Regions from separate parts of the Colwellia sp. Bg11-28 genome, predicted to be linked through region 1. Evidence: predicted binding sites of a transcription regulator. Region 1 holds the regulator's gene; each other region holds the start of a gene.
What was found. The regulator sigma-54, encoded in region 1, starts transcription at its own class of promoters, with help from an activator protein. The targets are predictions, from matches to a motif close to GTTGGCACGNNNNTNGNNT.
Positions count from the first base shown of each region.

Region 2: the regulator sigma-54 is predicted to act here: its motif matches at 1,505-1,523, upstream of CXF79_RS08735 (DUF3192 domain-containing protein).
Region 3: the regulator sigma-54 is predicted to act here: its motif matches at 1,769-1,787, upstream of flgF (flagellar basal-body rod protein FlgF).

Region 1 is NZ_PJBA01000018.1:816,847-820,136, reverse strand. It holds gene ptsN (PTS IIA-like nitrogen regulatory protein PtsN) at 29-481, opposite strand; gene hpf (ribosome hibernation promoting factor) at 590-877, opposite strand; gene CXF79_RS20725 (RNA polymerase factor sigma-54) at 904-2,421, opposite strand; gene lptB (LPS export ABC transporter ATP-binding protein) at 2,529-3,269, opposite strand; gene lptA (lipopolysaccharide transport periplasmic protein LptA) at 3,274-3,290, opposite strand, start outside.
Region 2 is NZ_PJBA01000006.1:404,999-408,288, reverse strand. It holds gene CXF79_RS08740 (GNAT family N-acetyltransferase) at 220-891, opposite strand; gene CXF79_RS08735 (DUF3192 domain-containing protein) at 1,060-1,452, opposite strand; gene CXF79_RS08730 (hypothetical protein) at 1,645-2,010, shown strand; gene syd (SecY-interacting protein) at 2,031-2,633, opposite strand; gene queF (NADPH-dependent 7-cyano-7-deazaguanine reductase QueF) at 2,689-3,290, shown strand, end outside.
Region 3 is NZ_PJBA01000004.1:237,410-240,699, forward strand. It holds gene flgE (flagellar hook protein FlgE) at 63-1,556, shown strand; gene flgF (flagellar basal-body rod protein FlgF) at 1,826-2,569, shown strand; gene flgG (flagellar basal-body rod protein FlgG) at 2,648-3,290, shown strand, end outside.

The DNA of each region.
Region 1 (3,290 bases):
GCTTCAAGTGGCTTGGGTATATATATTGCTAGCTTGCTTGTTGAATTAAGTTATAGAGTGCCTGATTATCATTGCATTTTCGTACTTGCTTGATCATCTTTTTATCACTAAATAGTTTAGCAATATTTTGTAGCGTATCTAAATGTTCTTGGCAGCTATTTTCGGGCACAAATAAGGCAACAAAAATATCTACGTCTCTATTATCTATGGCATCAAAATCGATTGCCTTTTCTGTTGTTATTAACACCGCAACAGCTTTACTTGTATTGGGCAATCGACCATGTGGGATCGCAATACCGTTACCTATACCAGTGCTACCCATTTTTTCTCTATTGAGTAAACTATCTAATAGTTCATCTTGCTCTATATCAGTTATTTGAATCGCAGCGAGTTGACAAATTCTTTCTAGAATACGTTTTTTACTGGTTACTGCTACATCACAACTAGTACAGCTTGTTGTTAATATTTCGGATAATTGCATAATCGTGTTAATGGTTTTAAGGCGCCACTTACGCTAAATCATTTAGCTCAGGACGCCTGCTTTAATAGGCTTTAATTACTTTAAAGCGGTCTTTCGGGCTAACTCAACTTAATGATGAGAAACCTTAGCTTTATACTTAAGAATCTGCCTATCAAGTTTATCAACTAAGGTATCAATAGAGGCATACATATCGGTGTTGACTGCAGAAGCAAATACTTCACTGCCATTCATATGAACATTAGCTTCAGCTTTTTGATTAAGCTTTTCTACGGTAAGTACAACATGGACATTATTAATGTGATCAAAATGTCGTTCTAATTTTGAGAATTTTGTATCGACATATTCGCGCAATGAACTAGTTACTTCAACATGGTGTCCAGAAAGATTAATTTGCATAAACATGATCCTTTTATTGTAGTCTTCTAAAGTAAACTCTTACGTTGATTTGACGGTGGTATCGCTAATGATTCTCGATATTTAGCAATTGTACGTCGTGCCACTTTTATTCCCTGCTCAGCTAATAAGTTAGCCATTTTACTATCACTTAACGGTTTAGCAGGTGTTTCCGCTAAGATAAGTTTTTTAATCAAAGAACGAATTGCTGTAGATGAACATTCACCACCATTCTCTGTACTGACATGACTAGAGAAGAAGTACTTGAGTTCAAAGATGCCTCTTGGCGTGTGCATATACTTTTGTGTTGTAACACGTGAGATGGTGGATTCGTGCATATCAACAGCTTCAGCTATATCGTTTAGTACCATAGGTCTCATGGCTTCAGCACCATGTTCTAAAAAACCTTGCTGGCGTTGAACAATACAATTGGACACTTTAAGTAGTGTGTCATTGCGAGATTCTAAACTCTTAATAAACCATTTAGCTTCTTGCAAGTTGGATCTAATAAATTGTCCATCATCAGTTGACGACTTCATTGTTTTAGACATTGCCGCATACTGTTTATTAATCGACAATTTAGGTGCAGTATCAGAATTTAATTCAACGACCCAACGGCCATTTTTTTTCTCAACAGAAACATCTGGAATAACATACTGGTCATCGCCTTTAATTACCGCATCACCCGGACGAGGGTTCAAGCTTTGAATTAAACGCATCACTTCACGTAGCTGATCTTCTTTTAATTTGGTTTTACGCATTAACTGGCGATAGTCTCGATTACCAAGTAGATCGATATGGTCGTTGATTATTAATTTACTTTCTTTCAGGTAAGGGGTATCAGCACTAAATTGATTTAATTGAATAAGTAAGCAATCAGGAATGGAGCGAGCTGCGACACCAATAGGATCAAACATATTAATACGTTTTAATACGGCTTCTACTTCATCAAGCTCGAGCCCTTCAGTGCCAACACTCTCTAAGATATCTTCTGGTGATACAGTTAAATAACCGGCGTCATCGACTGCTTCTATAATAGCAATTGCGATGGTTTTATCAGTATCGCTGAAAGGGGTTAATTCCATTTGCCATAATAAATGATCTTGAATGGAATCAGTGGTTTCACCCTGATAGGTGTAGTCATCAGCAGGGCTACTTACTGCGCCAGTATTTGATACCCCAGCACTGTAGCTTTCTTCCCAAGTAGTATCTATATTTAGTTCTTCTGGTATATCACTTTTTTCCATCGCCTCAGTAGTACTGATTTCGTCAATACTGGCCTGCTGTTCTTCACTACCATCACCCGCAGGTTGATCCGTTTTTTCTTCATTAGTATTGGATGAAAAGGCTTCTTCAAGATTATTTTGTTCACTTGAATTATCACTTTGAGCTTTTTCATCAAGTTCAAGTAATGGATTGCTCTCTAAAACTTCTTGAATTTCTTGTTGTAACTCTAACGTAGACAATTGCAACAGCTTAATAGCTTGTTGCAATTGTGGAGTCATTGTTAAGTGTTGTCCAATACGGAGCTGTAGTGTAGGGCGCATCTAGGTTATATGATTTCCTATTTATTATTCTTAGTAGTTACGCTATTACAATGGGTAACTACTATTCTATTAAGCATTCTGGCTAAATATACTAGCCTATCGCTTTACTATAGCGTGAATTGTTCGCCAAGGTATACATCTCTGACTTTTTGATTAGCAAGAATTTGATCTGCATTACCTTGCGCAATAATTTCACCATGACTAACTATATAAGCATGCTCACAAACGTCTAATGTTTCTCTCACATTATGGTCTGTGATCAAGATACCTATGCCTCGCTGCTTTAAGTGTAAGATGATTTTTTTAATGTCGCCAACCGAAATTGGGTCAACACCAGCAAAGGGCTCATCTAATAAAATAAATTGAGGATCTGCAGCGAGTGCTCGGGCAATTTCAACTCTTCGTCTTTCGCCACCGGATAAGCTCATGCCGGTATTGTCTTTGATATGACAAATGTGAAACTCTTCTAATAAATTTTCAAGTTTCTCAGCGCGCTGGGTTTCACTAAGCTCTTTACGTGTTTGTAATATCGCCATAATATTATCAGAAACAGTTAGCTTTCTAAAAATTGAGGCTTCTTGAGGTAAATAGCCAATACCGCTTCGGGCTCTTTCATGCATAGGAGCAAGGGTAAGGTCTTGACCGTTGAGTTTGATCGAGCCATTGTCATTGGGGACTAAGCCAACAATCATATAAAAGGATGTGGTTTTTCCGGCGCCATTGGGGCCTAATAAGCCAACTATTTGTCCTGCGTCAACTTGCAAACTAACATTCTTAACGACTTGTCTACTTTTATAAGACTTCGATAAACCATCGGCAATCAGTGTATTTACAGGTGTTGTTTTCACTGTGTTAGTTGTCACTACTGT
Region 2 (3,290 bases), on a different contig from region 1:
AGAAACAACATCACAATTAATGACAAAAAATAACCGATTACAATCAATAACTTAAGGTTGTTATTTAAATGAAGCAGCAGAAATTGCCAATATATCTCACAGTGATGTAAGACATGTCTTACAAAAAAAATAGCACTTTGTCAGTGCTATTTTTTTTAGGGAATGAAATTAGGGAACAAGAGACCTACAGTAGCTTCAATAAAAGCAAATAAATAACATTTATTCTTCTTTATCTCGATAGTGAACCATCACAGAACCACAGACATTGCCTACTGTCACCTCTTTAACCGTGTGATAATCAACCTGTTTGAAGAATTCTTTAAATTTTCCTGAGGTTGCATACACCGCAACACCCTCACTATCGGGATGTTCATCAAGAACTGTATTTACAGCGGCCATTAAGTAGTGACCAAAACCATGCTGTTGATGCAGTGGATGAACTGCGATAAAGGATAAAAAGTGAAATATTTTTAACGGCACAGCAGCCAATACAGTGTGCTCTTTTTGCATCATTTGTTTGGTACTAAAGTAACCTGCATTCAACAGCATCTTTAAACGCCAATGCCAAAAACGATCACTCGCCAATGTTTCATCAGGGCTATTAATACAAGCAACACCAACCATAGCCTCACCTAGATACAGTCCAATCATAGGCTGTTTAGCTTGCCAGAAAGCATTAAGTTCTTCCCTGATAGCACCACGAAGACGTTGCTCATAATCTTCTTTATCGCTTTTAAAAATATCTAAAAAAACGGGGTCATCATGATAGGCTTGATATAAAAGGGACGCGGCTAATTTCAATTCATGAGCACCCAAATATGTCGCTCGAATATTAACGTCTTGATTTATATTGCTATCAACACTACTTTCTACCGATACTGTCTCACTCATTATTATCCCTACTCTGACGATGGATGATCATTAATTTAACAACCCACCATACCAGTATAATTTCAAATAGGTCAAATATAATAAGTTTAGAACAAACTGTTACTATAGATGTGGAGATAAAAAAATACCCCGCTATGCGGGGGATTTAAAATTCAAGAAAACTAATAATTAATTTGCTATAACCTTATCAATTTTTGAATAATCTCCACCATTACCTGTTTCTACTAGTTGGCCATTAATAAACTGGAGGAAAGTACATTCATCTTTTGTCGTTAAACCATCTTTATGTTTGCGTTGGGTGCGATAATATAGAACGCGCACTGTATTATCGCCATCAGCATAAGTCTCAGAAAAATCAGAAACACCTAAATTTTCTTGTATATCCATAAATGAAGTGCCTAATTGTACTTTGGCAATTTTCTTACGATTTTTATAAGTTCGGTCTTCGCTATCACCAACAAAACCATGATCCATTCCGTCGTCATTTATTTTAATAACACATCCAGATAATGTCATAGCTAGTGGAGCTGCAATCAGTAAAGCTATTATTGATTTTTTCATGTCTATATTTCCTAAGGTGTTTTAATATTTATTATAATGCTCAGATGTATTAAGGCAAAAAACAAGCCAAATGATTAAGTAACTGAATTTAAAGAGTTTTAAAAAATAAGAAAATGAAAACCAAGACATCTTTAGTTATATTGGCTAAAATATAGTTAAATTAATTATTCATATTCCAAATCAGTAAGTAAAATGACAATTATCGATGAAATTTTAATCTGCGCAAATCAATTAGCTAATGCCGGAACAAAGCCGACAGTTGCTTTAGTAAAAGCAAAGCTAAGTCAACGTGCTCCATTAGCTACGGTAATAACTACTCTGAAAGGCTGGCAGCATCAACCCGACTTTATTGCTCCTACAATTAATGAAGAACAAGTAGTGAATAACGATTCATCGGCAAAAAACACGTCGGAGTTACTGGAATCCTTACTTGAAAATGGTGTGATAAAAAAAGTGATTCAACAATCATTAGCTTTGGAATTAACTGAAATGAAAAAAGAGCTATATGAGATGAAGTTGCTCATCAACAACTTAAGTGAGCAACTGACTAAAAAGTAGGAATGATTTAATCTTTGCTATTATGATTTTTCACTCACTACATTTTTATGAGTTAACTGACTTATAAACTCAGCTAATGAATCGCTGAGTTTTTTATGCGGCTTACAACCAACTTGTTCGACCCAGACCTCTCCACTACTGTTATCTACAGAAATAATCATGTCTTCCTCGTCGGTAACAGCGAAAAAAACAGTTTCAACTTGCTTTAACTTTTGTTTCATTAAAATATGACCGATGATATTTTCTTGTAATCGTTCAAAATCGTCTTTGTTCCAAGCAAAAAGAAGAGATAATTCACCGTCATCAGACTGCGCTTCAATATCACCGCTAAAAATAGTGGTGAAATATATTTTAATATCCGGATGTAATTCAATATTTAATGCTGACTCGACATTCTCAAAAGAGAGAGCTTCTTCTTTGTTATCAGCTAATTGAACACTTTCCATTGCAACGGCTTGCCAGTAATGGTGACTAGTATCATGTGAACCTAAGTCACACGGTGATAGCCATTGTTCATCATGTTCTACTGTAGGAAGATGTCCAAATTGCTCGACGTGTTGTTGACTATAGCTTTTACTGAAGTTTAAAATCGCTTGCGTTAAAGTTTTATTTGTAGATGTCATATAAAGAAAAGATCCTTTAAAATAGCGAGATACTAGCTCACTACTGAAAAATTTTATGGCCAATTATCAAAATGCAACGGAACTCAGCAAATTAACACTGGGGAAAAGTACACAATATTGCAGCGAATATACCGCAGATTTGCTACAAGGAGTACCTAGAAGTTTAAATAGGGACGACTTAGCACTAAATCAAAGTAATTTACCTTTTGTAGGTGAGGATGTTTGGTATGGATATGAACTATCATGGTTAAATGGAAAGGGTAAGCCCGTTGTCGCTGTTGCTGAATTTCGATTTGCTTGCACCAGTGACAATATTGTTGAATCAAAGTCGTTTAAACTTTATTTAAATAGCTTTAATCAAACACGGTTTTCCAGCATTAAAGACGTAGAGAAAGTATTAACTAAAGATCTATCAAAAATAGCTGGCTCTGTGGCAAGCGTAAATTTGTTTGGTGTTGATCACTGCCCTGCCTTAGATATTGCCAAAAAATCAGATAAATGTATTTGTATTGATGGTGAAGATATTAGCATAGACAATTATCAATATGACCCACAATTGCTCGCTACAGCACAAGATGAAAGATCAGGCTCTCAAATTGAAGAGTATTTAGTTAGCCATCTATTAAAATCTAATTGTTTAATAACTAATCAGCCAGA
Region 3 (3,290 bases), on a different contig from region 1:
CAGCACAAGTATCGAGCAGTACAGGTGTTAAGCAAAATATCGAATTTTAAAAGGATTAAATTATGTCATTTAATATTGCATTAAGCGGATTAAACGCTGCACAAAAAGACTTAGATGTTTCATCAAATAACATTGCTAACGTAAATACGGTTGGCTTTAAAGAGTCACGCGCTGAATTTGTTGATGTTTATGCATCATCATTGCTTGCTTCAGGTAAAACTAAAGTAGGTGACGGTGTTTTAACAGCAGATGTTGCGCAGCAATTCTCTCAAGGTAGTATTCAATTTACCAATAATGCGCTTGATTTAGCTATTACAGGTAATGGCTTTTTTGCCACAGTCCCTGAGCTTGGTTCTTTAGAAACTTCCTATACACGTGCCGGTCAGTTTAAGTTAAATTCAGATAATTTTGTTGTTAACTCGCAAGGTGGTCATCTTTTAGGTTTTCCTGTCAATCCTGATGGCTCATCAGCTTCAGTAAGTTTAAGTACTGCAGAGCCCATTCGGATCCCTACGGCATCGGGCGCACCCACAAAAACCAGTGAAGTCGATGTACGAATGAATTTACCTGCAGGTGATAGCTATATTACCAGCGCACCCGCTAATTTCGACCCAGAAGATCCACTAACATTTAATAACTCGACTTCAGTCACTATTTTTGATTCATTAGGTGATAGTCATATTATGACTTATTTCTTTGTTAAAGATGACCCAGCAGTCGCACCTAACCAATGGATGATGTTTGCATCTGTCGATGGTAAACCTATCGACTTAGATGATAATCCTGCTGTGCAGACACCAGCAGATGCTTTAGTTGTTACTAGAACTACAGATGTGGCGACCGCACAAGGTGTGTATGATGCCATAGCCGCACCCTCTGCAGCTGATTTAGCGACGCTTAATGCAACAAAAACGGCATTGGCCACTGCAATTTCAGCAACAACACCTGTTAGTGGCACAGGAACAAAAGGGGCGCGTTTAACGTATAACTCGTCTGGTGATTTTATTTCTCAGTCGCCATCACCAACTAACGGTGGCATCCGAACCGTTGATTTCTCTGGCCATTTACCTAATGGTGCTGATCCAACTCAAACGGTTAAAATTGATTTTAATTTAGATAGTGCAGCACCGAACCCTAATGAGCCTACACAGTTTGCTTCAAATTTTGAAGTAACAGCCTTAAATCAAGATGGTTTAGCGGTGGGGCGATTAACTGGTATTGATATTGGCGTTGATGGATTAGTTAGAGCGACTTATAGTAATGGTACTTCTCAGCCTTTAGCACGTATTGCTATGGTGAATTTTGCCAACGAACAAGGTTTATCACAAACAGGTAGCACCAACTGGAAAGAAAGTATTGTGTCAGGGGAAGCCCTTGCGGGTGAAGCTGGTTCAGGTACTTTTGGTACAATTAACTCTTCTGCATTAGAGCAATCGAACGTGAACTTAACCACAGAGTTAATTGACTTAATTTCAGCACAACGTAATTTCCAAGCTAACTCGAGAGCGTTAGAAGTTGATAATCAGCTGAACCAAACGATTTTACAAATTAGATAATTGGAAAGATAACTCCTTTGCTAGCAAACTAACGCTAGTCTTCGTTCTACAATTATACCTAAGCTTCCTGAAATACGCCTCTTCAAGTAGCTTGGGTATAAAGCTGCTAGTTAAGTATTACCTACTTAACTAGCAGCTTTTTTATTGTTACACCCCCGTAACCAGTCAAAAAATCCATTAGCATTTAAACCACTCGTTAACTATTTACAATAGCTGGCACTCTATTTGCATTTATCAAGTATAACCTTTTACTTTTTTGGAAATACATTATGGATAAGTTGCTTTATATCGCCATGAGTGGCGCTAAACAAAATATGCAAGCCTTATCAATCAATGCCAACAACTTGGCGAATGCTAAAACTACAGGCTTTAAAGCTGATTTAGCACAAGCGCGAAGTATGCAAGCATTTGGCGAAGGATTACCTTCGCGTGTTTTTTCAATGACAGAACGTGCTAGCCAAAATTTTGACTCTGGATCTATTCTCCATACTGGTCGCTCTTTAGATATGGCTATTGAAGGCGAAGGTTTTTTTGCCGTACAAGCCGAAGATGGGCAAGAAGCTTATACTCGTGGCGGTCACTTTCGTTTAACAGAAACGGGTGCATTAGAAACCAATGATGGCGAATTAGTGATTGGTGAGAATGGACCAATTACCCTGCCGTTACCGATTAACAATATTCAAATCTCTCGCGATGGCACTATCATGGTTCAGCCAGCAGGTGCACCTAGCAGTGTTCAAGAAGAAGTTGGTCGTATTAAACTGGTTAACCCAGACACTCGACTTGTTGATAAAGGTAATGATGGTCTTTTTCGTGCCAAAAATGGTGGCCAATTAATTGCCGATGTTAATGTCAATGTTCTTGGTGGCGCACTCGAGTCGAGTAATGTTAACCCTATTAATGAAATGACAGACATGATTGCCTTACAGCGTCAGTTTGAAATGCAACTAAAAATGATGAAAACAGCAGAAGAAATTGATTCAAGTGCTTCTTCATTATTACGTGCTTTCTAAGCATAGCAATCTATCAGTCATGTTTAGCTTAACTAAAATTAACTCAGCTAAACGCTACTACTCAATCAGAGGTGATGTATGAACGCAGCATTATGGATCAGTAAAACAGGCTTAGATGCGCAAACCAAAGATATTGCGGTAATCTCTAACAACCTTGCCAACGCCAGTACTATCGGCTTTAAAAAAAGCCGTGCAGTATTTGAAGATTTACTTTATCAAAATATTAATCAACCAGGTGGTCGAACTGCGCAAGATACTGAAGCGCCTTCTGGTTTAATGTTGGGTGCTGGTACTAAAGTGGTCGCGACACAAAAAATTCATACCCAAGGTGACATGATTACCTCAGATAACGCCCTTGATTTAATGATTCAAGGTGAAGGTTTTTTTGAAATTCAAATGCCGGATGGTAGTTCTGCATACAGTCGTAATGGTCAATTCACCATGGATGATGAAGGTAACATGGTTACCCCAGGTGCTGGTTATATGATCCAACCGCAAGTGACTATTCCTGAAGATGCCTTGAGTATTATTGTTTCACAAGATGGTGAGGTTTCAGTGACGCTACAAGGACAACCTGACCCAGCAGTCGTTGGCCAAATTAACTTAATTAACTTTGTTAACCCTACAGGTCTTCAATCGATAGGGCAAAATTTATACACCGAAACTGCGGTAAGTGGAGCACCACAAGAAGGGGTTCCGGGTTTAGAAGGTTACGGTATGT